One region of the Amycolatopsis sp. cmx-4-83 genome, then DNA from elsewhere that is predicted to be linked to it. Evidence: riboswitches for the same ligand, from Rfam matches in the RefSeq annotation. Region 1 holds a riboswitch; the other holds the start of a gene.
What was found. Region 1 has a riboswitch for thiamine pyrophosphate ahead of thiO (glycine oxidase ThiO). Riboswitches for the same ligand answer to the same signal wherever they lie in the genome.
Positions count from the first base shown of each region.

Region 2: linked by a shared signal. The riboswitch ahead of ACLJQM_RS18640 (thiamine ABC transporter substrate binding subunit) and the one ahead of thiO (glycine oxidase ThiO) in region 1 are both predicted to bind thiamine pyrophosphate.

Region 1 covers NZ_JAEBEF010000002.1:552,327-566,604, forward strand. The annotation lists gene ACLJQM_RS07670 (SIS domain-containing protein) at 1-567, opposite strand, end outside; gene ACLJQM_RS07675 (GntR family transcriptional regulator) at 716-1,471, shown strand; gene ACLJQM_RS07680 (MFS transporter) at 1,514-3,046, shown strand; gene ACLJQM_RS07685 (threonine/serine dehydratase) at 3,043-3,993, opposite strand; gene ACLJQM_RS07690 (hypothetical protein) at 4,142-4,888, shown strand; gene thiE (thiamine phosphate synthase) at 5,275-5,940, opposite strand; TPP riboswitch at 5,972-6,077, shown strand; gene thiO (glycine oxidase ThiO) at 6,071-7,144, shown strand; gene thiS (sulfur carrier protein ThiS) at 7,144-7,344, shown strand; gene ACLJQM_RS07710 (thiazole synthase) at 7,346-8,104, shown strand; gene ACLJQM_RS07715 (MarR family winged helix-turn-helix transcriptional regulator) at 8,266-8,694, shown strand; gene ACLJQM_RS07720 (winged helix-turn-helix transcriptional regulator) at 8,696-9,055, opposite strand; gene ACLJQM_RS07725 (SDR family oxidoreductase) at 9,150-9,989, shown strand; gene ACLJQM_RS07730 (ion transporter) at 9,986-10,789, opposite strand; gene thiD (bifunctional hydroxymethylpyrimidine kinase/phosphomethylpyrimidine kinase) at 10,876-11,703, opposite strand; gene ACLJQM_RS07740 (phosphatidylinositol-specific phospholipase C domain-containing protein) at 11,818-12,828, shown strand; gene ACLJQM_RS07745 (NADP-dependent oxidoreductase) at 12,825-13,748, opposite strand; gene ACLJQM_RS07750 (winged helix-turn-helix transcriptional regulator) at 13,840-14,235, shown strand.
Region 2 covers NZ_JAEBEF010000005.1:589,797-604,074, forward strand. The annotation lists gene typA (translational GTPase TypA) at 1-1,204, opposite strand, end outside; gene ACLJQM_RS18585 (hypothetical protein) at 1,398-1,550, shown strand; gene ACLJQM_RS18590 (YciI family protein) at 1,547-1,846, opposite strand; gene trpS (tryptophan--tRNA ligase) at 2,028-3,047, shown strand; gene ACLJQM_RS18600 ((deoxy)nucleoside triphosphate pyrophosphohydrolase) at 3,040-3,429, opposite strand; gene ACLJQM_RS18605 (sensor histidine kinase) at 3,508-4,824, opposite strand; gene ACLJQM_RS18610 (response regulator transcription factor) at 4,821-5,537, opposite strand; gene ACLJQM_RS18615 (LolA family protein) at 5,685-6,776, shown strand; gene ACLJQM_RS18620 (ABC transporter ATP-binding protein) at 6,773-7,747, shown strand; gene ACLJQM_RS18625 (ABC transporter permease) at 7,744-8,622, shown strand; gene ACLJQM_RS18630 (ABC transporter ATP-binding protein) at 8,592-9,629, opposite strand; gene ACLJQM_RS18635 (ABC transporter permease) at 9,629-11,254, opposite strand; gene ACLJQM_RS18640 (thiamine ABC transporter substrate binding subunit) at 11,230-12,282, opposite strand; TPP riboswitch at 12,305-12,412, opposite strand; gene ACLJQM_RS18645 (4a-hydroxytetrahydrobiopterin dehydratase) at 12,445-12,729, shown strand; gene ACLJQM_RS18650 (hypothetical protein) at 12,805-12,933, shown strand; gene ACLJQM_RS18655 (hypothetical protein) at 13,145-13,471, opposite strand; gene ACLJQM_RS18660 (hypothetical protein) at 13,471-13,845, opposite strand; gene ACLJQM_RS18665 (ArsR family transcriptional regulator) at 13,842-14,278, opposite strand, start outside.

The DNA.
Region 1 (14,278 bases):
GGTCTGCTGCGCGAGTTCGCCGATCTTCTCGGCGTCGGCCGCCTTGCCGCCGCGCACCGCGTCGACGAGCAGGTAGAGCGCCATCAGCGTCGCGGAGTACGTCTTGGTCGCCGCGACGGCCTGCTCGACACCCGCGCCGATGTCGATGCCGAGTTCGGACGCCGCCCGCAACGGCGAGTCCGGGGTGTTGGTCACGGAAACGGTCAGCGCGCCCTGGCGCCGCGCCGTTTCGGTGACCTCGATCAGGTCAGGCGACCCGCCGCTTTGGCTGACGGTGACGAACAGCACGTCCCGCAAATCGGGTCGCGCGCCGTACAGCGTCGCCGTGGACGGGGAAACCAGACCGGCCGGAAGGCCGAGGAGTACCTCGATCAGGTACTTCGCGTACAACGCTGCGTGGTCACTCGATCCACGCGCGGCGAGCAAAGCGAACCGCGGGGGCCGTTGTGAGATCTTTTCCGCCACTTCGGCGATTTCCGACTGACGCTGCACCAGACCGGCCAGGACGTCCGGCTGCTGGGCGATCTCCGCGGCCATGTGCTCGCCGGGCCGTTGTTGGGTCATCATTTTCCTCTCCACCTCCGGCATTATGTACCGGACTCAGGCGGCGTCGGTCAGGTCTAGACCAATGTTAGTGGGGCGGGCCGTCGGTGGAAAAGGGTACGTTTCATACGGGGACGTGGCGTGTGATGAGGGAAGGCATAGGGAGTCGGGCATGTTGGAGACCACCACCACGGGCGAGGCGGGTACCGTCGCCGGGATGCGCGGGCAGCGCGAGCCCAAGTATTGGGCATTGAAACAGCACCTCCTCGACCTTTTGGACGTCCTCCCGCCGGGGTCGCCGATCCCGACCGAACGCGCGCTCGCGGGGGAGTTCACGGTCTCCCGCACCACCGTGCGCCAGGCGCTGGCGGACCTGACCGCCGAGGGCCGCCTGCACCGTGTGCAGGGAAAAGGCACCTTCGCGGCCGAGCCGAAGCTCGCGCAGCGGCTGCAGTTGTCGTCCTACACCGAGGACATGCGCAAGCAGGGCCTGAAGCCTTCTTCGAAGCTCCTCGAAGTCGAAGAGCTGCCGGTGGAGGGTGACCTCGCGAAGCTCCTCGGAATCCGCACCGGCGCGAAAATCCTTCGCCTTCGACGCCTTCGACTCGCGGACTCCCAGCCGATGGCGCTGGAGACGACCCACCTCCCGCTCGGCCGTTTCCGCGGACTGCGCAAGCACGTCTCCGCGGGCGGTTCGTTGTACGCCGTTCTGCGCGAGCACTACGGGGTCGAACTCGAACGTGCCGAAGAGACGATCGAGACCTCGCTCGCCGGGCCGCAGGAAGCGGAAATGCTCGGCGCGGACGTCGGCATGCCGGTGCTGATGCTGACCCGGCACTCGTTCGCCACGGACGGCAAGCCGGTCGAGTTCGCCCGCTCGGTCTACCGCGGCGACCGGTACAAGTTCGTCACGACGCTGCTGCCGTAGGGCCCGGTTGACGGGGGATCACCGGCGCGGTGGAGTGAGCACGTGACTGCCACCGAAGACACCGGGATCCGGTGGGGGACGCACGCCGCGCGCGGCGTCCTCGCCACCACCATCCTCGGGTCGGGCATGGCGATGCTCGACGGCACCATCGTCAACGTCGCCCTGCCCCGCATCGGCACCGAGCTCAACGCCTCGGTCGCCGGGCTCCAATGGATCCTCGACGGGTACCTGCTGGCGCTCGCCGCGCTCATCCTCGTCGCCGGCTCGCTCGGCGACCGGTACGGGCGGCGCCGCACGTACCTCGTCGGCGTCGTCTGGTTCGGCGTCGCCTCGGGGCTGTGCGCCGCCGCGCAGTCCACCGAGATGCTCGTCGCGACCCGGATCCTGCAGGGCATCGGCGGCGCGCTGCTGACGCCGGGTTCGCTCGCGATCCTCCAGTCGTCCTTCGCGCACGACGCCCGCGCCCGCGCGATCGGCGCCTGGTCGGGGCTCGGCGGCATCGCGGCCGCCGCCGGCCCGCTGCTCGGCGGGTTCCTCGTGCAGGTCTGGTCGTGGCGGCTGGCGTTCCTCATCAACGTGCCCATCGCCATCGCCGTGGTCCTGATGGCGCGGAAGTTCGTCCCCGAATCGCGTGACCCGGAGGCCACCGGCCACCCCGACTTCGGGGCGGCCGCGCTCGGCGCCGTCGGCCTCGCCGGGGTGACCGGCGCGCTGGTGGAGGCGCCGGGACGCGGGATCGGCGACCCGATCGTGCTGATCGCGGGCCTGCTCGGGATCGCGGGGCTGGCCGCGTTCGTCCTCCTCCAGCACCGCTCGGCGGAACCGCTCGTGCCGCCGTCGCTGTTCCGCGACCGGACGTTCACGCTCTCGAACGCGCTGACGTTCGTCGTCTACGCGGCGCTCGGCGGGGTGATGATGCTGCTGGTCATGCAACTGCAGGTGTCGCTCGGCTATTCGCCGACCGCCGCCGGGCTGGCGGGGCTGCCGCTCACGGTCGTCATGCTGCTGCTGTCGGGGCGCTCCGGCGCGCTCGCGCAGCGCATCGGCCCGCGCACGCAGCTGGTCGTCGGCCCGATCGTCGTAGGCGTCGGCATGCTGCTGATGCTGCGCATCGCGCCCGGGGCGTCCTACTTCGGCACGGTGCTGCCCGCGGTCGTGGTGTTCGGGCTCGGCCTGGCGACGGTGGTGGCCCCGGTGACCGCGACGGTGCTCGCCGCGGCCCCGGACCGCTTCGCCGGCGTCGCCTCCGGCGTCAACAACGCGATCGCCCGCTCCGGCGGGCTCTTGGCTGTGGCGGTGCTGCCCGCGGCGGCCGGGCTGACCGGCGAGGCGTACGCCGACCCGGTGGCGCTCACGGCGGGCTGGCGGACGGCGCTGGTCATCTGCGCGGCGCTGGCCATCGCGGGCGGGCTGATCGCGCTGGGCATCCACAACGGCGTCCTGGAGCCACCGGCTCCGCCGTCGCCGCTCAAGCCCGACGACGAGTGCCCCCACCTGGGTGAGTGCTACCACTGCGGCGTCGAGGGCCCGCCGACGCACGTCCGCGGCGGCGGGACCCCGGTCGCCGGTTCCTAGCCCGCGAGGATCTCCGCGAACATCGCCGGGTCGGCGTTGCCGCCGGAGACCAGGACGACCGTCTTGCCGGCCGGCAGCTCGCCGGCGTGGAAGAGGTACGCGGCCGTCGTCACCGCGCCGCTGGGCTCGGCGACCAGGCGGGCCTGGCGGGCCAGGACGCGCACGGCCTCGCGGATCTCGTCCTCGGAGACCGTGACCATCTGGTCCACGACCTCGCGCAGGTGGGCGAAGGTCAGCTCGGACGGCTGCGAGCGCAGGCCGTCGGCGATCGTGCGGGCGCGGTCGGCCTGCGGCCAGCGGACCAGCTCACCACGCCGGAGGCTGTCGGCGGCATCCGCTGCCAGTGCCGGCTCGACGCCGATCACGCGCGCCCGCGGGCAGCGGGCCTTCAGCGCGGTGCCGACGCCGGCCGCCAGCCCGCCGCCGCTGACCGGGACGAGCACGACGTCGACGTCCGGCAGGTCTTCGGCGATCTCCAGGCCCGCGGTGCCCTGCCCGGCGATGATGGCCGCGTCGTCGAAGGGCGGGACGAGGGTCAGCCCGCGTTCGGCGGCCAGTTCACGCGCTTTCCCCTCGTGCTCGCCGATCGGCACCTCGATCACCTCGGCGCCGTACGCGAGGGTGGCCTCGACCTTGATCCGCGGCGCGACGTCCGGCACGACGATCACCGCGGGTACGCCGTAGCGTTGCGCGGCGTACGCGACCGCCTGCGCGTGGTTGCCGCTCGAGTACGCGACGACACCGCGTTCGCGCGCTTCGTCGTCGAGGGCCCCGATCGCGTTGAACGCACCGCGCACCTTGAACGCGCCGATCGGCTGCAGGCTTTCGGGTTTGAGCCACAGGGTGCCGCGGGGATCCCACGTCTGGACCAACAGGGGCGTGCGCACGGCGACACCTTCGACGCGCTTCGCGGCGGCCTCGATGTCGCAGATCGTCACCAGTTCCATGTGCCGAGTATGTCAAGAAATCGTTCGGATGGGAGTGTCTACTGTGGACAGACGGAGTGGTACTCCTCACGCCGCGGCAACGCGGGGAGTTCCTCGCGCGCCTTAACCGTTGGACAAGGGGAGAACACGGACTACTCGGATCGGGATCATGACGAAGGAGAACGAAGCGGCTTCCGAAGGAAAGACGGAGGAAAAGCCGGGCCTGCGGATCGTGCAGGTGCTGGCGGCGGCGCTCGCGGCGGTGACCGCCGCGCTGCTGGGCTCGACGCTCGGCGTGGCGGGCACGGTGGTCGGCGCGGGCGTGGCGAGCGTGGTGTCGACGGTCGGCGGCGAGCTGTACTTGCGCTCGCTGCAACGCACGCGCGAGGCGGCGGCGAAGGCCCGCGTGCTGGCGACGTCGGGGATCCGGCGGCGGGGACCCGCGCCGGACGTGCCGGCCGAGGTGGAAATTCCGATTACCGACCAGCCGACGGTGCAGCTGGAGAAGCCCGCCGAGGACGGGCCCTCGCGGCTGCGGAAACTGCGCTGGCCCTTGATCATCGGCACCAGCGTGGCGGCGTTCGCGGTGGCGATCCTGGCGATCGTCGGCCTCGAGTCGGCGACGGGCGCCCGGATCGGCGGCGGCACGGGCACGAGCATCGGCAAGATCTTCGGCGGCGGTGGCGGCCACACCGACACCACACCGTCGACGACGCCGACCACCGGGACCAGCGACACCCAGGTGTCCCCGACGGAGACGACCACGACCCCGCCGGAAACGTCGACGGCCCCGACGACCTCGTCGGAGACGCCGACGACCACGCCGAGCACGTCGACGCAGCAGCCGTCGACCTCGGCCCCGGCGACGACGGCCCCGCCCACCAGCCAGGGGGCGGCGACCACGCCGACGCCGTGACTGTGGTCAGGCCAGGTGGGAGCGGAGGGCTCGGGTGGCTTCGGTGGTCGCGCGGCCGACGTTGCGGGAGGCCCTCGCGTCGAGTACCGAAGGCAGTCGGTCGTCGTTGACCTCGGCCACGCCGACGCCGTGACTGCGGTCGGACCGCGTGGGTGCGGAGGGCTCGGGTGGCTTCGGTGGTCGCGCGGCCGACGATGCGGGACGCCCTCGCGTCGAGCACCGAAGGCAGCCGATCGTCGTTGACCCGGCCACGACGACCCCGCCCACCAGTCAGGGGGCGCGGCCACGCCGACGTCGTGACTGTGGTCAGGCCAGCTGGGAGCGAAGGGCGCGAGTGGCTGACGACGATGCGGGACGCCCTCGCGTCGAGCACCGCGTGACTGCGGTCAGACCAGGTGGGAGCGGAGCGCGCGGGCGGCCTCGGCGGGGTCCTCGGCCTCGGTGATCGCGCGGACGACGACGATGCGGGACGCCCCCGCGTCCAGCACCGAAGGCAGCCGGTCGCCGTCGATGCCGCCGATTGCGAACCACGGGCGTTCCGGGGCCCAGCCGGCCACCGCGCGCACCAGGTCCAGGCCCGGTGCGTCGCGGCCCGGCTTGGTCGGCGTCGGCCAGCAGGGGCCCGTGCAGAAGTAATCCACGCCGGGCTCCGCCGACGCCGACAGCGCCTGGTCGAGGGAGTGGGTCGAGCGGCCGATCACGACGTCGTCGCCGAGGATGCGGCGGGCCAGCGGGACCGGGATGTCGTCCTGGCCCAGGTGGAGCACGTCCGCGCCGACCGCCAGCGCCACGTCCGCGCGGTCGTTCACCGACAGCAGCGCGCCGTGGCGCTCGCACGCCTCCGCCAGCACCTCCAGCGCCGCGATTTCGGCCGCGGCCTCCAGTGGCGCACCGCCGGTCTTGTCGCGCAGCTGGATGACGTCGACGCCGCCGGCGAGGGCCGCGTCGGCGAACGCGGCCAAGTCGCCGCGGGAGGTGCGGGCGTCCGTGCACAGGTACAGGCGCGCGGCGTCGAGGCGGGCGCGGATCTTGTCACCGGAGAGGGCGGGCATAGCGGCGACCGTACCCCGGGAGTTAGGGTGGACGGGTCCGCACGGGAGCCCGAGGCACGGGCTGAGAGGGAGCTGCCGCTCCGACCGTGGAACCTGATCCGGGTCATGCCGGCGCAGGGAGCGTGATCCCATGACGAACCTGGCAGTGGTGGGCGGCGGCGTGATCGGCCTGTCCGCGGCGTGGCGGGCCGCGAAGGCGGGCCACGACGTCACCGTGCACGATCCCGAGCCCGCTCGCGGCGGCGCGTCCTGGCTGGCCGGTGGCATGCTCGCCCCGGTCACCGAGGCCTGGCCCGGCGAAGAAGACGTGCTCAGCCTCGGCGAAGCGTCGCTGAAACGCTGGCCGGGCTTCGCGAGCGACCTCGGACAAGAGGGCGTCGACCCCGGTCTCACCGGGCACGGGACGCTCGTCGTCGCGTTCGACAGCGCCGACGCCGGGCACCTCGACATCCTCGCCGGCTACCTGCACTCGATCGGCCGCGCGGCCGAGCGCCTCACCGGGCGGGAGACGAAGCGGCTCGAACCCGGCGTCGGGTCCGTCCGAAGTGGACTCCACGTGCCCGGCGACCTGGCCGTGGACAACCGGAAACTGCTCAACGCGCTCTACGCGGCGTGCGTCAACCACGACGTCCGGTTCGTGCGCGAGCGCGTCGAGAGCCTGCCGGACGCCGAAGCCGTCGTGCTCGCCGCGGGCGCGTGGACCGGGCGGCTGCACCCGCGGCTGGCCGGCGCCGTCCGGCCGCTCAAGGGCGAGATCCTGCGGCTGAAGCCCCGCCGCGGCTGCCTGCCGCCGCCCGCGCACACCGTGCGGGCGGTCGTCGAGGGCCGGCCGATCTACCTCGTCCCGCGCGGCGACCAGGAGCTCGTCCTCGGCGCCACGCAGTACGAAGCGGGCTTCGACCGGGCCGTCACCGCGCGGGGCGTGCGCGAGCTGCTCGAAGGCGCCGAACGCGTCTTCCCCGCGATCACCGAGTACGAGCTGGTCGAGACCGCCGCCGGCCTGCGCGCCGCCAGCCGGGACGTGCTGCCCTACATCGGTGTCCTGGACGACGGCGTCTTCGCCGCCACCGGGCACCACCGCAACGGCCTGCTGATGGCCCCCGTGACCGCGGCCGCCGTGGTCGCCTGGCTCGAGGGGGAGGAGCCGCCCGAAGGCGTCGAAGCGGCTTCGCCCGCCCGGCTGCAGAAGAAGGAGCACGTGTGATGGAGATCAAGCTCAACGGCCAGTGGACGGAGTTCCCGGACGGCGCGACCGTCGCCGACGTCCTCGACGCGTCCGGTGGCCCGCGGCCCGGGATCGCCGTCGCGGTCGACGGCGTCGTCGTCCGCCGGGGCGACTGGGCGGCCACCGTCGTGCCCAAGGGTGCGGGCGTCGACGTGCTCACCGCCGTCCAGGGAGGCTGAAGTGGACGAAGAACCGCTGGTCATCGGCACCGCCAAGCTGTCGTCCCGGCTGATCATCGGCACCGGCGGCGCGGCCAACCTGGCCGTGCTCGAACGCGCGCTGGTCGCCTCCGGCACCGAGCTGACCACCGTCGCGATGCGCCGCGCCGACGCCGAGGGCGGCTCCGGTGTCCTCGAACTGCTGAAGAAGCTCGGCATCGAGCTGCTGCCGAACACCGCGGGCTGCCGGACGGCCGCCGAAGCCGTGCTCACCGCGCAGCTCGCGCGGGAAGCGCTGGAGACCGATCTCATCAAGCTCGAAGTGCACGCCGACGACCGGACGCTGCTCCCGGACCCGTTCGAGACCCTCGACGCGGCCGAACGGCTGGCCGCCGACGGGTTCACCGTGTTCGCCTACACGAACGACGACCCGGTGCTCGCGCTGCGCCTGGAAGAGGCGGGCTGCGCCGCGGTGATGCCGCTGGGCGCGCCGATCGGCACCGGCCTCGGCATCCGGAATCCGCACAACATCGAGCTGATCGTTTCGCGGGCGGGCGTGCCGGTGATCCTGGACGCCGGAATCGGCACGGCGTCGGACGCGACGCTGGCGATGGAGCTCGGCTGCGACGCCGTCCTGCTGTCCACCGCCGTCACCCGGGCGGCCGATCCGGAGCGGATGGCTTCGGCGATGCGTGCGGCCGTCGTCGCCGGTCACCTGGCCCGCGCGGCGGGGCGGGTGCCGCAGCGCTTCTGGGCGAAAGCGTCGAGTCCACCCCGGTGAACTGCTGCTTTCGGGGGCTCCGGGTGGCGGCGCCCCCGGGCCCGGGGCGAAGCCCCGGTACAACACCAGAGTGGCTTCACGCCGAACGCGCACCGCGAGCCCGTAAGGTGGACGGCACTTTCCGGCGCACCCGCGGCGGGGCAGGGCAGAAGGAGCCAGCCGTGACGAGCACATCGGTCCAGGACGTCTCGGGCAGGTTGTACCTGGCCGTCGGCAGGCTGTCGCGGTCCCTGCGGCAGGCGGGTGTGCCGGGACCGGGCCACGGTGCCATCTCGGCGCTGGCGACGCTCGTGAACTCCGGCCAGCTCCGCCTCGGCGACCTCGCGGCCAAGGAGGGCGTCGCCGCGGCGACGATGTCGCGGATCATCGCGTCCCTGGTCGAGGCCGGCTACGTCAGCCGCGAGTCCGACCCGGTCGACCGCCGGGCGTGGCTGGCGAAGGCGACCGAGGAGGGCGAGCGGCTCGTCTCCGGCGTCCGGTCGACCCGCGTCCAGGAGCTGAACCGGCGCCTCGACCGGCTCTCGCCCGAGCACCGCGAAGCCTTGACGACGGCGATCCCGGCGCTCGAGGCCCTGATCGCGGACGACTGAGCTAGTCCGCGAGCCGGCGCGTGATCCGGTCGAACAGCTCCGTCAGCGGCTCGCCGACGTCCCGGCCGAACTCGGTCAGCCCGTAGGTGACCTGCGGCGGCGTGGTCGGCTCGACCCGCCGCCAGACCAGGCCGTCCTGGACCAGCGCGCGCAGCGACTGGGCCAGCATCTTTTCGCTGATGCCCTGGATGCTCTCGCGCAGCTCGAAGAACCTGAGGTCGGTGCGCCGCAGGGAGATCAGCACCCAGATGCCCCACCGGCTGGTGACGTGGTCGACGACGTCGCGCGCGACGCAGTCGGTGTGAAACACCTCATACCGAGCCTCGGCGCCGGCCGGGGTGAGCTGTGGGCCTCCGGTCATGTCATGAGCTTACCCAGAGGTATGTACTTACCAGAAGTTAGCTCGGCTCCTAGCGTCCCCCGAACACAGCGGGAATCGGACGAAGGAGCTGTTCATGATCGTGGTGACCGGGGCTACCGGGAACGTGGGCCGGCCGTTGGTGCGGGCGCTGGCCGGAGCGGGACAGCAGGTGACGGCGGTGTCGCGGCACGCCGCGGCCGTGCCGGACGGCGTCCGGCACGTGGTGGCCGACCTGGCGGAGCCCGCCGGTCTCGAGCCCGTGCTGGCCGGGGCGAAGGCGTTGTTCCTGCTGCTGTCCGGCGACCTGCACGCCATCGGGGCGAATCCTGCCGACGTCGTCGAGCGGGCCGCGCGCGCCGGGGTCGGCCGGATCGTCCTGCTGTCCACCCTGGGGGTGGTGACCAGGCCCTTCGGCACGACGCGGGTCGCGATGCGCGAGCTGGAGGACGCGGTGCGGGCGGCCGGGCCGGACTGGGCCGTCCTGCGGCCGGGCGGCTTCGCGTCGAATGCCCTGTGGTGGGCCGAAAGCGTCCGCACCCAGCGGACAGTCGCCGCACCCTTCGGCGACACGGGGGTGCCCGTCATCGACCCGGCGGACATCGCCGACGTCGCCGCGGCCTGCCTGCTGGACGAGGTGCACACCGGCGGCGTGTACGAGCTGACCGGGCCGGAAGCGATCACGCCGCGGCAGCAGACGGCGGCCATCGCCGCCGCGCTGGGCTCGCCGGTGCGGTTCCACGAGCAGACCCGCGAGGAGGCCAAGGCGGGCATGACGCGGAGCATGCCGGCCGAGCTCGCCGACGACACCCTGGACATCCTCGGCTCGCCGAGCCCGGCCGAAGTGCGCGTCAGCCCCGACGTCGAGCGGGTCCTCGGCCGGGGTCCCCGCTCCTTCGCCGACTGGGCCGCGCGCACCGTCGCCGCGTTCCGCTAAGCGGCCTTCTGCCGCAGCTCGGCGAGCTCCGCACGCAGGGCGCGGAGCTCGTCGAGGATCTCCTGGTTCGCCGCCGCCTGGGTTTCGGCCTGCTTCGCCTCCTCCTCGCGGATGTCCTGGCGCAGCTCGTCCTCCATGCCGCTGACCACGACGGCGATGAAGAGGTTCAGCACCGCGAAGCTGGACACCAGGATGTAGACGACGAAGAAGATCCAGGCCATCGGCGCCTGTTCCATGATCGTCTTGGCGATGTCGGGCCAGGCCTCGCCGGTCATCACCTGGAACAGGGTGAACAGCGACGTGCCGAGGTCGCCGAAGTCGCCGGGGTCGATGGCGCCGAACAGCTTCGTCGCCATCACCCCGGCCACGAAGATGATCAGCGCGAGCAACGCGGCGATCGAGGCCATGCCGGGGATGGCGGCGAGCAGCCCGGAGACGACCTTCCGCATCGACGGCACGACGGAGATCAGCCGCAGCACCCGGAGCACACGCAAGGACCGCAGCACCGCGAACGGCCCGGTCGCCGGGATCACCGCGATGCCGACCACCAGCAGGTCGAAGACGTTCCAGTTGTCGCGGAAGAAGCCGCCGCGGTAGGCGTAGAACTTCGCCAGCAGCTCGGTGACGAAGATGCCGAGCGCGATGTGGTCGAGCACGTGCAGCAGCCCGGCGTACCCGGCCATGATCGACGTCGACGTCTCCATCCCGAGCGTGACCGCGTTGAACACGATGACGGCGATGATGAAGTTCTGGAAGCGGCGGTCTTCGAGGACCTTCGCCACCCGCTCGCGTCCGGTCAAGGCCGCCCCCTGCTTGGGTCAAGGATCAGTAAACGCAGGGATGGTAACGGTCGCGGTGACGCACCTCGCCGGCCAGTCGCCGGACTTCAGCGCTCCTCGGGAGCCAGCCTCCAGAAGGCCGACACCGGTCCGACCTTGGCACCCATCGGGTACGCGTGCTCGACCGCCTGCGAAACGAACCACTTGCCGTACCGCGCGGCCTCGACCACCGACATGCCCTTCGCGAGCCCGGCCGTCAGCGCCGACGCCATCGTGTCGCCCGCGCCGTGCGTGTGCGGGGTCGAGTAGCGCTTGCCCGGCAGCTCCACGAACGTCGAGCCGTCGAACAGCAGGTCCACGCACTCCGGGTCCGACTGCAGGTGGCCGCTCTTCACCAGGACGTACCGCGGGCCCATCCGGTGCAGCACGACCGCCGCGGTGTGCATGCCTTCGCGGTCGGTCACCGTCATGCCGGTCAGGAGCCGGACTTCGTCGAGGTTCGGGGTCAGCACCGTCGCGCGCGGCAGCAGCTCGTCGCGCAGCGCGTGCAGGCCGGCCTCGTCGAACAGTGGCTGGCCGTGCATCGACGCCGCCACCGGGTCGACCACGAACGGGATCCGGGCGTCCCGGCCGATCTCCGCGTTGTCGCACGCGACCGCGACCGCCTCGATGATCCCGGCCGACGCCAGCATGCCCGTCTTGGCCGCGCCGACGCCCATGTCCGCCGCCACGGCCTCGATCTGCCCGGCCACGATGTGCGGCGGCAGGTCGGCGCGGTCGTGCACGCCGAGGGTGTTCTGGACGGTGACGGCGGTGACCGCGACCAGGCCGTGCACGCCGCAGGTCAGGAACGTGCGCAGGTCCGCCTGCAGCCCGGCGGCGCCGCCGGAGTCCGACCCGGCGATGGTCAACGCGGTCGGAAGGCTCGTTGGCATGGTGTTTTCCCGACTTCTGGTCTAGGCCAATCGGCCGCTTTTCCTTCATCAAGAGTCAACCACGGTGGCACATTGTGTGGGCTACTCACCAGTTCACGGGGCGAAGGAGCCTGGATGAAGCTCTCCTCGGTGGTACTCCTCACGGCTGCGCTCGTGCTCTCCGGAGCGACCGCGGCCCACGCGGACAGCCCGAAGCTTTCCCACGTCACGACCGTCGGCGTGCACAACACCTACGACCCGGCGGCCTACGGCTACCTCGCCCAGGCGCTCGACGCAGGCTCGTCGCTGATCGAGCTCGACGTCTGGCCGGACTTCTTCACCCACGAGTGGAAGGTCAGCCACTCGAACCCGCTGGGGAACAACAACAACTGCGTCGCGGCCACCTCGGCGTCGCAGCTCTACAGTGGCGGCAAGAACAAGAACCTCGAGTACTGCCTCGACGACATCCGGATCTGGCTCGCGGCCCACCCCGGGCACGCGCCGCTCACGCTCAAGCTCGAAATGAAGACCGGCTTCTCGGACAACACCGGCATGGGCCCGGACGAGCTGGACGCGACGTTCCGCTCGCACCTCGGCAGCGTCGCCTTCCGCCCGGCCGAGCTGCTGGGCGGTTACGCCACGCTCGACGACGCGGCCAAGGCGGACAACTGGCCGTCGGTGGACGCGTTGCGGGGCCGGGTGATCACCGAGATCATCCCGGGCACGGTCGAAGAGGGGAACCCGACCGACACGCTGAAGACCGACGTCGAGTACGCGCGGTACCTGGTCGGGCTCAAGAACGCCGGCAAGCTCGGCGACGCGAACATCTTCCCGACCGTGCACGGCGCGGCCGGCGGTGACCCGCGGGACAAGTACACCGCCGACCTCAAGCCGTGGTTCGTGGTGTTCGACGGCGACGCGAACGCGTGGGTCACGCAGACCGGGCCGTGGTGGTACGACGCGAACCACTACTACGTCGTGATGACCGACGCGCAGAACGTCGCGCCGGCCATCGACGCCCACAACCCGACGGTCGAGCAGGCCAACCAGCGCGTCGCCGACCTGGCGAAGCAGCACGCGTCGGTCGTCACCGCGGACTGGACCGGGCTCACGACGGTGCTGCCGCAGGTGGTCGCCCGGGGTTAGAGGGTCAGCACGAGCTTCCCGGACACCCGCCCGGATTCGCCGAGCTCGTGCGCCTTGGCGACGTCTTCCAGCGGGAAGGTCCGTTCGACGCGGACCTTCAGCTGACCGGCCTCGATGAGCTCGACGAGGCCGGTCAGCCCGCCGCGGTCCGGCTCGACGAGGATCCGGCTCGTGTGGACTTCCCGTGCGGCGGCGGCCTTTTCGACGCGGTCCGCGACGCCGCTGGGGACGCCGATCAGCAGGCCGCCCGCCTTGATCGCGGGGAGCCAGCGCAGGTCGCTGTCTTCGCCGACGAGTCCGAAGTAGACGTCCACATCGGACGCCGTGGCGTTCTCGTCGTGGTAGTCGATCGGTTCGTCGACGCCGAGTTCGCGCAGCAGGTCGTGCTTGCCGGCGCTGGCCGTGCCGATGACGTGCGCCCCGCGCGCCTTGGCGATCTGCACGGCGAGGTGCCCGACCCCGCCGGCGGCGGCGTCGACGAACACCCGCTGTCCTTTCCGGACGTCCGCGACGTCGACCAGGCCCTGCCAGGCGGTCAGCCCGGCCAGCGGCAGCGCGGCGGCCTCGGCGAACGACAGCCCGGCGGGCTTGCGCACGAAGTGCCGCGACGGCGCGGTGACGTACTCCGCGTACGCGTTGCCCGGGCGCGGGAACCACGGCATGCCGAGGACTTCGTCGCCTTCCCGGACGCCGGTGGCGCCGAAACCGGCCGCTTCGACGACGCCGGCGACGTCCCACCCGACGGTGAACGGCGGCTCGCCGAGGAACCCGCCGCCGGCCCGCACCTTCCAGTCGACGGGGTTGATCCCGGCGGCCCGCACCCGCACCAGGACCTCCGTCGGCCCGGGTTCCGGGCGCGGTGCTTCGGTGACGCGGAGCACCTCCGGCCCGCCGAGGGTCTCCTGGGTCACGATGCGCATTGCTCCACTCCTTCTGTTCGAGGTCGCCTCCTATACTCGGACGGGTAGGCACTTTTCGCTAGAAGGCACTTATCCGTAAAGTAGGTACCTGATGGAAACCACCTGTGACCAGGACGGACCCTGGGACGTCTACCTCCGGAGCTGTCCCTGCCGGGACGTGCTGGACCTGCTGGCCAACAAGTGGACGGCCCTGGTGCTGGGCGCGCTGTCCCGCGGCCCGCACCGCTTCGGCGAGCTGCGCCGGGCCGTGGACGGCATCAGCCAGAAGATGCTGACCCAGAACCTCCGGCAGCTGGAGCGCGACGGCTTCCTGACCCGCACGGTGTACCCGACCACGCCGCCGACGGTGGAGTACGCGCTGACGGAGATGGGCGCGGAGGTGGGGGCGCACCTGGTGGCGCTGAGCACGTGGTCCCAGGCGAACTTCGATCGGATCCGGTCGTCCCGCGAGGAGTACGACGGCCGGGAGCTGCAGCCGGTCCGCTGACGAGCCGGCGGCCGCTCGGTAACGGCCGTCGCCGGTGCCGCGA
Region 2 (14,278 bases), on a different contig from region 1:
CGAGGATGGCCAGCGCCAGCTCGCCACGGCCCTGGACCTCCCAGGTGTCGGGGCGCTCGGTCGGCAGCACGCGGATGCTGACGTTACCGATCAGCTCCTGGTCGAGGCGGGCCTTGACCAGCCGCGCGGTGACCTTGTCGCCGCCGTTGCGCCCGGCCAGCGGCGAGGTGTTGACGCCGATGGTCATCGAGATCGCGGGCTCGTCGACGGTGATCCGGGGCAGCGCCACCGGGTTCTCGGAGTCGGCGAGGGTGTCGCCGATGGTGATGTCCGGGATGCCGGCGATGGCGACCAGCTCGCCGGCGCTGGCCTCGGTCGCCGGGACGCGGGTGAGCGCCTCGGTGACCAGCAGCTCCGAGATCCGGACGTTCTGGACGTTGCCGTCTTCGCGCATCCAGGCCACCGTCTGGCCCTTGCGCAGCTTGCCGGCGTGGATGCGGATCAGCGCGATGCGGCCGAGGAAGTTGGACGCGTCGAGGTTGGTGACCAGCGCCTGCAGCGGCGCGTCGAGGTCGGCGGCGGGCGGCGGCACGTGCCGGAGCAGCGTGTCGAACAGCGGGTCGAGGTTCTCGCTCTCGGGGATCTCGCCGTCCGCGGGCTGCTCCAGGCTCGCCTTGCCGGCGCGCGCGGAGGCGTAGACGACCGGCAGGTCGAGGATCGCGTCGTGGTCGGCGTCCTCGATGTCGCTGGCCAGCTCGAGCAGCAGGTCGTGGGTCTCCTCGACAACCTCGGAGATCCGGGCGTCCGGCCGGTCGGTCTTGTTGACCAGCAGGATCACCGGGAGGCGGGCCTCGAGGGTCTTGCGGAGCACGAAGCGGGTCTGCGGCAGCGGACCCTCGGAGGCGTCGACCAGCAGGACGACGCCGTCGACCATGGCCAGGCCGCGCTCGACCTCGCCGCCGAAGTCGGCGTGGCCGGGGGTGTCGATGACGTTGATGGTCACCGAGCCCTCGGGCGTCTGGCGGTGGATCGAGGTGTTCTTCGCGAGGATCGTGATGCCCTTTTCGCGCTCGAGCTCCCCCGAGTCCATCACGCGGTCGACGAGCTCGGCCCGCTCGGCGAAGGCGCCGGACTGGCGCAGCATCGCGTCCACGAGCGTGGTCTTGCCGTGGTCGACGTGGGCGACGATCGCGACGTTGCGCAGGTCGGGCCGGGTCTTACCGGTCGGCCGGCCGGTTTCGACGGTAGCGCTGGCTGCGGGCACGCGAAGACTCCTGAACTTCAAAGGTGTGGGTGGCCGCGCAAGCCGTCAGGCATCCCGTGACCGGCTCTGGTCACACGCGGACCTCACCAAGGATACCTTCCACGCGTTTGTGAGCAGCCCCACGCCCCCAGATCGGTTAGCCTCACCTAATGTGGAGACCCGGTGACCTCGCCGATCCGGAAGGTGCGTGCGCGTGGGCAAGAAGCAGCCGGACGACCCCAGGAAGGTCGTGCGCAAGCTGATGAAGGCCGGCAAGGTCAAGAAGAAGTGCTGCCGGTCGAAGCCGCGCTGCAAGAAGTGCCCGGTATTGGCTCTGAAGAAGGCGAAGCAGGACCTGGCCGCCTAGTGCGGTACCGCTTCGTTGAGCAAGCGCAGCTCCGGAGCGGTCTTGGTCGGCGAGAACTCGATGACCTCGTACTGCGCGAGGTGCTGCACGCAGAACGGGTCGGACGCCAGGATGGCGTCGAGCTTCCCGCGGTTCAGCGGACGCGTGATGATCACACCGCCGACGCGCGGGTTCCGCCGCCCGGACGCGAGGAAGTGGCCGTGTTCGTACTGCTTGTTCAGCCATTCCTGGTGGTCCGGGAGCGCGAGGTCGATCTGCTCGATCGGGGCCGTGTAGTTCAGCAGGACGACATACATGGTTGGACGGTAGACCCGCAAGCCCCTTCGCGCCTATGCTCGCCGCATGCACGCGCAGACGTCCAGCTGGTGGCCGCCCTCGGCGGCCGTCTAGTCCTGCGCTGATCACCAGCGGCCGCCCCGGACGGGCGGCCTTTTTTCGTGCCTTCTCCGGGGTGGTCCCTCCCCGAAAGGAAGACACATGAGCAAGCTGTCCGGGATCACGCCGTCGGGTCACGTCCACCTCGGCAACTACCTCGGCGCGGTCCGCCGCTGGGCGCGTGAGGGCGGCGCGGACGACCTGTACTTCGTCGCCGACCTGCACGGCATGACGACCCCGCACAACCCGGCGAAACTCCGGTCACTGGCGAGGGAGCAGCTCGCCGTGCTGATCGCCGCCGGCATCGATCCCGAGCGGGTGTTCGTCCAGTCCGACCTGGCCCGCGAGCTGGGGGCGCTGACGTGGGTCCTGGAGTGCACCTGCAACTACGGCGAGGCCGCGCGGATGATCCAGTTCAAAGAAAAATCAGCGGCGCGCAGCGCCTCCGCTGAGGGTGGCGGCGGGGGCATGGATGGAAAGTCCAAGGGCCAGGCCGGGGTGCGGCTGTCGCTGCTGACCTACCCGGCGCTGATGGCCGCGGACATCCTGCTCCAGGGCGCGCACGAGGTCCCGGTCGGCGAGGACCAGCGGCAGCACGTCGAGCTGACGCGGGCACTGGCCAAGCGCTTCAACAGCACGTACGGCGAGGTCTTCACCATCCCGGAGGCGGTCCTCCCGCCGGCGGGCGCGCGGGTGAAGGACCTCACCGACCCGACGCGCAAGATGTCGAAGTCGACGCGCGACGCGGCCGGCGTCGTGTTCGCGCTGGACGAGCCGGACCAGGTCCGCCGCAAGATCCGCCGGGCGGTCACCGACGGCGGTTCGGTGCCGGTGCACGCCCCGGACACCCGGCCGGGGATGGCGAACCTGCTGGAGGTCCTGGCCGCCTGCCGGGGCGGCTCGCCGGCGGACCTGGCCGAGGAGTTCACGTCGTACGGCGCGGTGAAGGACGCCGTCGCCGACGCGGTGATCGAGGAGCTGCGACCCCTGCGTGAACGAGCGTTAACGCTGCTCGACGACGTCGCGGAGCTGGACCGGGTCCGCAAGGCGGGTGCGGAACGGGCTCGGGAGCGGGGCTCCCACCGGCTCGACGCGGCGCTGCGGATGATCGGCGCTAACTGAGCAGCGCGCGCAGTTCCGGGAGCAGGATCCGGTCGGCGGGCAGCCAGTCGACGTCGTCGAGGTCGTCGGGCCCGAGCCAGCGCACGGCCCGGTGCTCGACGGCCCGCGGCTCCCCGCCGGGTGAAACGAGCGAAGCGGCGTAGATGCGCAGCACCTTCCCGCCCGGCAGCGGGACGTCCTCCCCGACGCGCGCGCCGACCTCGATCACGACGTCGAGCTCCTCGCTGCACTCCCGGGCGAGCGCGAAGGCGTCGGACTCGTCGGCTTCGACCCGGCCGCCCGGCAGCTCCCACTGTCCCGCGTGGTCGGCGGGCCAGGCGCGCTGCTGGGCGAGCAGCTTCCCGTCACGCACGAGGGCGGCACCCACGATCACACCGTTCACAGCCCCGGAATCTACCCGGAAGCCCCACTCCCGCTCGTGGCCGGTCGTGAGTGGGAAACAGTGTTCCAACCCTGTTTCTCACTCACGACCGGTAGCCGCGCGCCAGACCACCACGAACCGCGCTCCCCCGTCCGGGGACTCGCCCACCTGCACCCGGCCGCCCCGCCGCCGGACCGTCTCCGCCACCATCGCCAGCCCCAGCCCGGTGCCGCCGGACGAGCGGGCCCGGTCGTCGGCGATCCGGTAGAACCGGTCGAACACCTTCTCGCGGTGCTCCGGCGCGATGCCCGGGCCGTCGTCGTCGACGACCACCCGGACCGTCGAGCGGGACGCCAGCACCGACACCACGATCTCCCCGCGCGCGTAGCGGCAGGCGTTGCGCAGCAGGTTGTCCAGCACCAGCTCCACCTCGGCGTGCGCGGACGACGCCCACGCCTGCGCCACCGCCGTGTTCACCCGCGTCTCCGGTGCCTCCGCCGGCAGCCGGGCCACCGCCGAACGCACCTCGCTCACCAGCTCGACGGGCGCAGCGGGCGGTACCTCCCCCGCGTCCGACCGCGCCAGCGACAGCAGCCCGTCCAGCAGCGACGACAGCCGCTCGGCTTCGGTGAGGATGTCCGACAGCGTCTCCTGCGACAGCTCCGGATCCGGGTTCGTCACGGCGACCTCGGCCTGGACGCGGATCGACGCGACCGGCGAGCGCAGCTCGTGCGCCGCGTCGCCGGTGAACCGCCGGAGCCGCTCGGCGGCCTGCTCCTGCCGTTCCAGCAGCGCGTTGAACTCCTCCGCGAGCGCGCGCAGCTCGTCGTGGGAGTCCGGCAGCGCCAGCCGCGCGCCCGGCGGCAGCGCCCGCACCGAACCCCGCATGCGCGCGACCGGCCGCAGCGACAGGCGCACCACCAGCCACGTCGCGAAGCCCGCCACCAGCGCGCCGACCGACGCGACGACGACCAGCCACACCCCGCCGTAGTGCACCGCGGCCGAGAACCCGACCAGGCCCGCACCGGCCACGACCAGCCGTTGCGCCCCGTCCGGCGCGCTCACGACGGCGCCGAGGTACCGCGCGCCGTCGCGCTGGACCGGCTGGCCCGCCTTGAGCGTCGAGATGTCGTACACCGTAAGGCCGGTGGGTGTCCCGCCGTCCACCGGCGCGCCCGCGGTGTCCAGCACCCGCAGCGTCACCGGGGCCGCGCCGGACAGCGGCCGCCCGGCGCCCACCTCGGCGCCGGCCGGGCCGAGCGCGCTCGAGAGCTCGCGGTCGACCGAGCCGATGAGCAGCGGCGACAGGTTCGACGCGGCCAGCGCGGCCAGCCCGAGCAGGCAGACCAGGGTGATCGTCGCGGCCAGCAGGGTGATCCGCACTTGCAGGGACCGGCCCCGCCACCAGCCGATCACGGGGTGATGACCTCGTCGAGCTGCGCGTCCGAGGCCAGGTAACCGTGCCCGCGCACGGTCCGCAGCAGCGCGCCCGCGCCGACCGCGTCCAACTTACGTCGTACGTATCCGACGTAGACCTCGACGAGGTTGCGCGTCACGGCCTGCTCCTCCCCCCAGACCGCGCGCAGCAGCTCGTCCTTCGTGACGACCGTGCCGGCCCGCCCGACGAGGACTTCGAGCAGCGCGAACTCCCGCGGGCTCAGCCCGACCTCCTCGTCGTTCCAGCGCACCTGCCGCAGCCCGCGGTCGACGGCCAGCGCGCCGAGCCGCAGCGTGCCGCGGCTCGCGTCCGGCCCCGCCCGGCGCAGCGTCGCGCGGACCTGCGCGACCAGCACCACGAAGGAGAACGGCTTGACGAGGTAGCCGTCGGCGCCGAGGTCGAGGCCGTCGGCCTGGTCGATCTCGCCGTCCTTGGCCGAGACCAGCAGCACCGGCGTCGTGACGCCGTCCTTGCGCAGCCGCTCCAGCACGCGGTAGCCGGACAGGCCCGGCAGCATGATGTCGAGCAGGATGACGTCGAAGGAGCCCGTGCTCGCCAGCTGCAGCCCGGTGGGCCCGTCCACGGCGGTGACCACGTCCATGTCCTCCGCGCGCAACCCGCGTTGCAGCGCCTTCCGCACGCCCGGTTCGTCGTCGACCACCAGCACCCGAGGTTTCACGAGGTTCATCATGACCGGTTCGCGCAGGTCGTGCGGCGGCTCTCAGCACGATCTCAGCCAGGGAGGGAGAACCTTCAGGGGTATCTCAGCCTCGAGAGGGAAGCGTCGTGGCCAGGGAACCGGGCACACTCGGCCCGGGAACACCACAGGGAGAGACGCATGAAACCGAAGACGAAGGGCATCACCGCCGCGGTCGTCGGCACCGCGCTCGGTGCCGGCGGGCTCGCGTTCGTCGCGATGCCGGCCAGCGCGGACGACAAGCCGGCGCTGCCGCAGGTGAGCGCCGAGGAGCTGGTCCAGTCGGTGGTCAAGGCGAAGCCGGGCGCGTTCGACGGCACCGTGAAGGTGAGCAACGACCTGGGCCTGCCCGCGGTGGGGAACGCGGTGCCGGGCGCGTCGGCGCTGAACATGGACTCGGCGCACATCTTCAGCGACGGCGCCGGCAAGAGCCGCCTCGCGGTCACGCAGGGGGCCAGCCAGGAGACCGTGGTCCACGACGGCACGACCGTCTGGGACTACAGCTCCAAGACCAACACCGCGACCAAGGTGACCATCCCGGCCGACGTGGCCAAGCAGAAGGGCGCGGGCAGCGAGAAGACGCCCGACCCGGTCACGGCGTCCACCGAACTGCTGGCGAAGGTCCGCGAGAGCAGCACGGTATCGGTCGACGGCACCGCGACCGTCGCCGACCGCCCCGCGTACGAGCTGGTCCTGACGCCGAAGCCGACCGAGCGGACGCTGCTGCGCGAGATCCGCGTCGCGGTCGACTCGCAGACGCGCATGCCGCTGCGGGTGTCGGTGCTGAGCAACGGCACGTCGACGCCGGCGCTCGAGGTCGCGTTCAGCGAGATCCGGTTCACGCAGCAGCCGGCCGACCTCTTCACCTTCACCCCGCCGAAGGGCGCGAAGGTGCAGGAGAAGACGCCGACGGTCGACCAGCAGCACAAGGACCTCGCCGAGCAGGCCAAGCAGGACGTCAAGGTCGTCGGCGACGGCTGGGACACCGTCGTCACCGGCAAGGTCCCGGCAGACGCGCTGAACGCGGCGCCGAAGGCCCAGGGCGAGCGCAAGGGTGCGCTGGCCGACCCGAAGGCACTGCTCGAGCGGTTCGCCAAGAAGGTCGACGGCGCCTGGGGCAGCGGCTACCTCGTCACCACGAAGGTCGGCAGCGCGGTCCTGACCGACGACGGCCGGTTCGCCGCCGGTGCGGTGCCGGAGCAGGTCCTCTACGAAGCGCTGGGTCAGAAGTGACCAGCACGGCTGTGGAGTCCGGGGCGGACGTCTCTTCGGAGGCGTCCGCCCCGGCGGTCCCGCTCGCCGCGCGCACGCGCGGGTTGCGCAAGGTGTACGGCAGCACGGTCGCGGTCGACCACGTCGACCTCGACATCCCGCAGGGCGCGGTCGTGGGGATGCTCGGGCCGAACGGCTCGGGCAAGACGACCACCATCCGGATGCTGCTCGGCCTGGTCCGGCCGACCGAGGGCGAGGTCGAGCTGCTCGGCCGCCCGATGCCGGACGCCGCCGCGCACGCGCTGCCCGACGTCGGCGCGCTCGTCGAGGGGCCGGGCTTCCACCCGTTCCTGTCCGGGCGCGACAACCTGCTGCGCTTCGCCGCCGCGGAACCCCGGCTGGCTTCGGCCGGGATCCCCGCCGCCGTCGACTCCGCGCTGGAGCGCGTCGGGCTGACGGTCGCAGCGCGCCGCCGGTACAAGGGTTACTCGCTCGGCATGAAGCAACGGCTCGGGCTCGCTTCGGCGTTGCTCGTGCCGCGCAAGATGGTCGTGCTCGACGAGCCGACCAACGGCCTCGACCCCGCTGGTACCAGGGAGATCCGCAGGATCGTCGCCGAGCTGCACGCCGAGGGCGTCACCGTGCTGGTGTCGTCGCACCTGCTGGCCGAGGTCGAAGCGACCTGCACGCACGTCGCCGTGCTGCAGAGCGGGAACGTCGTCGCGCAGGGTGAGCTGGCGGAGCTTCTGGAGTCCGGGAACGCGGCCCTGCTGGTCCGCACGCCGGACGCGGAGCAGGCGGTGGAAGTGCTGCGGGAGAACCGGATCGGCGCCCGGCTGACGCCGGACGGCGTCCGCGTCGACCTGACGGCGGCGGAAGCACCGCGGGTGCTGCAGGTCCTGGTGGGCGCGGGGGTCGCGGTCCACGAGGCGACGCGGGCGCGCACCGGGCTCGAAGACTTGTTCGCCCGGCTGACGGAGGGGGCGGAATGACCGCGGTACTCGACGCACCGGCGGCCCGCACGGGCCACGACACGGTGCCGCTGCCCCGGCTGCTGGCCGCGGAGCTGCGCTGGATCTTCCGGCGGCCGCGCACGTTGGCCGTGCTCGGGCTGCTGGCCCTGATCCCGGTGATCATCGGCATCGGCCTGACCCTGGTCGACGACCAGCCGGGCAGCGGCGGCGGCCCGGACGACGGCGGCGGCGCGCTGCTGGCGTCCGCGGTCAACAACGCGTTCGTCCTGCCGATCGCGGCGATCGTGATGTCGCTGGCACTGCTGCTCCCGCTGGCCTCGGCCATGGCGGGCGCGGACGCGATCGCCGGCGAGACGGCGCACGGAACGCTGCGCGGCTGGCTGATCGCCCCGGTCGGCCGCGGCCGGCTCCTGGCGGTGAAGGCGTTCGGCGTCGCGACCGTGTCGGTCGTCTCGGTGCTCGCGATGTGCGTGACCGGCGTCGTGACCGGGCTGATCATCAACGGTACGGATTCGCTGTTCACGTTGTCGGGCACGACGTTGTCGCTCGGCGGCGCGCTGGCCCGGATCCTGCTGGTGGCGGGCTGGGTGGTGCTCCAGCTGTGGGCGGTCGGCGCGGTCGCGCTGGCGATCTCCAGCTGGACCGAGCACCCGATGCTGGTGGTGGCGTCGGTCCTGGCGACCGACATCGTGTTCACCATCCTCGGGTTCCTGTCCTCTTTGGACTGGCTGCACCCGTTCCTGCTGACGCAGAACTGGTCGATGGCACCGGCGGAGGTGCTGCAGGACCCGATGGGCACGCAGATGCTCGGCGAAGGCGCGCTGCGCGCGGTGTGCTACATCGTCATCGGGCTGTCGCTGGCCTACGCACGCCTCTCGACCCGCGACGGCTGAATCCCGACCACCGCCAGCCCGTCGGGGTCCAGTGCGAGGTGCACCTGGTCCCCGGCGCGCAGGTCCGATGTCGCGGGCGCGACGGCGTCCACAGTGGATTCCTCGAGGCGAACCACCAGGCGTGAGTGTTCGCGGCGGTGCACCGCCGCGAACACTTCTCCTGCCACGCCGGAGTCCGCGACCCGCAGCGCGTGCGGCCGCAGCCCCAGCCGCACCGGACCGTCGTCCGCATCGGGCAGTGCGACGTCACCCAGCGCCGTGCGCACCACACCGGCCGCCGCGACGCCGTCCACGAACGTCGTCACCCCGAGGAAGCGGGCCACGTCGTCGTCGGCCGGGTTGCGCCACACGCGCCGGACCGCGCCCTCCTGCCGGACCTCCCCGGCGTCGAGCACCGCCACCCGGTCGGCGAGCGTGAACGCCTCCTCCTGGTCGTGCGTGACCAGCAGCGCGGTGATCTTGCTGCGCCGCAACAGCTCCGCCAGGTCGATGGCCAGCTGCTCGCGCAACCCGGCGTCCAATCCGGACAGCGGCTCGTCGAGCAGCAGCAGCCGCGGCTCCGGTGCCAGCGCCCTGGCCAGCGCGACCCGCTGGGCCTGGCCGCCGGAAAGCTCGGTGACGCGCCGCTTTTCGAAGCCGGTCAGGCCGACCAGCGCCAGCAGCTCGGCGACCCGCGGCGCCCACTGCGCGCGCGGCACGCCGTGCATGCGCAGGCCGAACGCGATGTTCGCGGCGACGTCGCGGTGGCCGAAGAGCTGGCCGTCCTGGAACACCAGCCCGAAGCCGCGCTTGTGCACCGGCACCGCGCCGAGGTCCTCGCCGTCCCAGCTCACCGAACCGCGCGCGCCCGGTTCGAGCCCCGTGATCGCGCGCAGCAGCGTCGACTTCCCCGACCCCGACGGGCCGAGCAGGGCCAGCACTTCGCCGTCCGCGATGTCCAGGCGGGCGTCGCGCACCGCGGCGAACGTTCCGTAGTGGACGGTCAGGTCCCGCACCGACAACGCCATCAGAACTCTCCCACCCGGCCGCGTCCGAGCCGGTCGATCAGCGCGACCGCCAGCACCGTCACGAGCATCAGCAGCGCGCACGCGGCGTACGCCATCTGGTTGTTGAGCTCCCCCGGCCGTCCCATCAGCGACGCGATCGCCACCGGCAGCGTCGGTGCCGTCGGCCGGGCCAGGAAGCTGGTCGCGCCGAACTCGCCGAGCGCCACGACGAAGCCGAACCCGGCGGCGGCGACCAGCGGGCGCAGCGCCAGCGGCAGGTCGATCTCGCGCCACACGCGCAGCGGGCTCGCGCCGAGCGTCGACGCGGCCTGCCGCAGCCGGACGTCGACCGAGCGCAGCACCGGCAGCACCATCCGCACGATCAGCGGCGTGATCACCAGCGCCTGGGCCAGCGGGACGAGGTAGGGCGACGTCCGCAGGTCGCCGGGCAGCGCGTCGAGCGTGACGAGGTAGCCGAAGCCGACGGTCACCGCGGACACGCCGAGCGGCAGCATCAGCACGGCGTCCATGGTTTCCCCGAGCCCGCGCGCGGGTTTCGACGGCGACCGCCGCAGCGCCACCAGCACCACGGACGCGAGCACGCCGACGGCCATCGCGAGCAGCGTCGCGTCGATCGCGACCTTCAGCGAGTTCACCGCGGCGTCCCAACCGGACACCTGCAGCGCGCCCTTCTCGCCGGTGCTCGTGAGTGCCCGGTACCCGGCGAGGCTCCAGCCGTCCTCAGTGGACACGGACTCGGCGAGCAGCGCGACGATCGGCGTCAGCAGCAGGGCGAGCACGACGCCGGCCGCGCCGACGCCCCACCATTCGCCGCCTCTCGGCCGCCGCGGCCCGCCGGAGCCGATCCGGGCGCCGTCCTTGCGCCGCCGGGCCAGCCCGCCGAGCACCAGCGCGGCGACCACGGCCGCGAACTGGATGACCGACAGCGCCGCCGCGCCCGAGAGGTCCAGCAGGTCGACCGTGCGCAGGTAGATCTCGGTTTCCAACGTCCGGTACTTCGCGCCGCCGAGGATCAGGACGACCCCGAAACTGGTGGCGCAGAACAGGAACACCACGGCCGCGGCGGACGCGACCGCCGGGGCCAGCGCGGGCAGCGTCACCGAGCGGAAGGCCCGCCACGGGGACGCACCGAGCGCGCGGGCGGCGTCGGTCGTCCGCGGATCGAGCCGCGCCCACAGCCCGGCGACCGTGCGCGCGACGACCGCGACGTTGAAGAAGGCGTTGGCCAGCACGATCGGCAGCACGCCGCCGTCCGGCCAGAGCGCCCGGAACGCCAGCCCGACGACGACCGTGGGCAGCACGAACGGCACCAGCACCAGGGTCCGCGCCAGGCCGACGCCGGGCAGTTCCACCCGGGCCAGCAGGAACGCCACCGGCAGCCCGGCGGCCACGGCGACCACCGTCGACGCCGCCGCGCTCGCGACGGTGAAGCCGGCCAGCTGCCAGGTCCGCGCGTCGCCGAGGACGACGTCGAGCCCGCCCTCGGCGAACCCGCGCCCGATGATCGCCAGCACGGGCCAGGCGAAGAACACCACCAGGAACCCGATCGGGGCCAGCCCGAGCAGCGCCAAGCCGAGTCCGCGGGCGGTCCGGGGTGGAGCTACGACTGCACGAGCGTGCGCCATTCGCCGATCCACTTCTCCCGGCCGGCCTGCACCTGGTCCGCCGTCAGCGCTTGCGGCTTCTGCGGCAGCGGCGCGACCTGCGCCCAGCCGGCGGGCAGGTCGACGCCCTGGCGCGCCGGGTAGACGTACATGTTGGCCGCGACGGTCGCCTGGAACTGCTGCGACAAAAGGAAGTCGACGACCTTGCGCGCGCTCTCGGTCTGCTTGCCGCCGGCCAGCACGCCGGCGTACTCGACCTGGCGGTAGCAGGTGTCGAGCAGCGCCTTGGTGCGCGGCTTGCCGTCGTCGCCGACCTCGGCGGCCGGCGAAGACGCGTACGAGACGACGATCGGCCGCGGCCCCTTGCCCGCGGAGCCGGAGAAGTCCTTGGTGTAGGCCTCTTCCCAGCCGCTGACCACCTTGAGGCCGTTGGCCTTCAGCTTCGTCCAGTAGCCCTGCCAGCCGGACTCGCCGTACTTCGCGATGGTGCCGAGGAGGAACGCGAGCCCGGGCGACGCCGTGGCCGGGTCCTCGGCGACGAGGAGGTCCTTGTACTTCGGGTCGGCCAGGTCGTCGTAGCTCGACGGCGCCGGGATCCCCTTGGTGGCGAAGTAGTTCGTGTCGACGTTGACGCAGACGTCCCCGACGTCGACGGCGGAGAGCCGGTGCTCGGGATCGACGGCGTAGCGCTGCGGCCCGCGGTCGGCTTCCGGGCTGGTGTAGGGCTCGAAGACGCCTTCGGAGAGCGCGCGCGAGGCGAAGGTCGAGTCGACGCCGTACGCGACGTCGCCGACCGGGTTCGCCTTGGTCAGCACGAGCTTGTTGGTCAGCGATCCGGCGTCGCCCTGCTTGAGCACGGAAATCTTGATGCCCGACTGCTTCTGGAAGGCGTCGAGCACCTCCTGCGGCGCCAGGAAGGAGTCGTGCGTCACGAGGGTGACGGTGGGCGTCTGCTGCGTGCCACCGTCGCCGTCCGACAGCGAGCACCCCGCGGCGACGACGCTGACGACGGCGATGGCCGTCGCGGCGCGAACAGCCCTGCGTTTCATCTACCCCTCCTGCACTTCGCCGGACGAGGAGAGGAAGCCCTCCCTTCGCCGGCATGATCCGGTCAGGTGCGAACGGTCGCGGGGTGACCCGCCTCTCAGCCCGGCTGACCGGACTCCCGTGGCAACCGTGCAGCGTAGTCCAGGACGGACGACCATGGAGACATGACGGAAATCTTGAGCGACTCCGAGGCCGACGGACGACTGGGCGCGAACTGGACGCGTACCGGAGCGGTGATCTCCCGGGAGGTGGAGCTGGCTTCGTTCTCCCAGGCGATCGAGGTGGTGGACCGGGTGGCGGTCCTCGCCGAGGCGGCCGACCACCACCCGGACATCGACATCCGCTGGCGCACCCTGACGTTCCGCCTCAGCACGCACTCGGCGGGCGGCCTGACGGCGAAGGACTTCTCCCTGGCGGCCGAGATCGACTCGGTGCTTTCGGCGTTGTGATCCTGGTTACTCTGAGTGCACTTTTTCACCGGTTCGACGTCTCTCGGTAAACGACTTTTGCTAGGAGAGACGGACATGACCCAGGCCATCGTGGTCGGCACAGCAGCATTCGCGACGATGGTGGCGGCAGCCGGCGGTGTGCTCTGGTTCACCGCCAAGGGCCGCCGTCACCCGGATGCCGGTGAGTTCGATCACAGCCGCTAACGAAGGCCAAGATCAGCGCGCTGAGCAGGGCGGAAGCATCGGTTTTCGGCCCTAGGAAACGCCATGAACAGCACCGCCACCCTCACCTCCGCACAGCGTGCCTGGATCAACGCCCTCGCCCCCGCGGTGGTGCTGATCACCATCGCCCTGATGGGCCTGCTCGGCTGAGTTCGCCCGCGCCGCCGCTCTGACTTCTCGAGCGGCGGCGTTTTCAACGGATCTCTTCCGGTGCCGGGAACGCGGCCGGCGGCTCGTCCTCGACAGTCCAGTATTCGAGCGCCGACAACCGGCCTTCGTCGACGAACACGATGAGCCCGCCGCCCGGCACGTCGGCTTCGACCGCCACCCGCTCGGCGACCTCGAACGTGGGCGCGTCCGCATCGACTTCGAGATCGACGGTCGGGCACCCGCAACCACAGCTTCCGGTCACCCGGGCCGTGACGGCTTGCGCCCGCAGTTCGGCTGCGCCCGGGAAGTCCCCCGCGAGAAGGACTTCCAGGGTCTCGCGCTCGTTCCGCGTGAGCGGGCGGCTCACCATCAGTAGCGGGACATGTTCGGGATCGCCTTCTCCGCGACCCCGATGAGGTCCTCGACCTTCGCCACGTCGGCTGTCACATCTTCAGCAGTCACCGAAGGTGCCTCGGAAGAACGGTAGGCGACTTCGTTGCGCCGAACCCGCATCCGGTTGAAGGGACGCAGAAGCGGCCCCAGCGGCGGATCGAGCTGCGCGAGAACCGCTTCGTAGACGGCGATGTGGCCACCGCGGCTCGTCGCACGCAGGCCCTGGTTCTGCAGGATGGCCGCCAAAGCCCGGCGGGCGCCGTCGTACGCCAGCGTGTAGGCGCCTTCCGGATCCGAACCGCGCGCGATGAGCGCGTCGATCGTGGCGCGCCCTTGGTTCCACGGGGTCATCGGGATGGCTCCTGGTCGAGGGACAACGGGACCAGCGGACGCTCACGCACGCTGACGATAAACGGATCCGTGCTGCCTGCCGCCCACGAGGCCGGCGAGATCCGGTGGACGTTGACCTCGCGGCCCAGCCGGCGCGACACGCCTTCAGCCAGGTCGAAGAGCACGTCCGGGTCAGGCGAACCGACGACGAGCACGTCGACGTCCCCGGGCGGCGGGCCCGGTTCGCCGCGGTAGCGCGCGGCCCAGGACCCGTAGATGTAGGCCTCGTGCACACCCGTCAGACCCGACAAAGCCTCGGCGAGCAGCGGCAGCGGCCCGAAGGTGACCGCGATGACCTCGCTCAACGGCCGGTAGAGCGGGGTGTCCGTGCGGGCTTTGACAAGCCGGCTCCGGCCGACTCGCCGATCTTCCAGGATGCCGCCACTCACGAGCC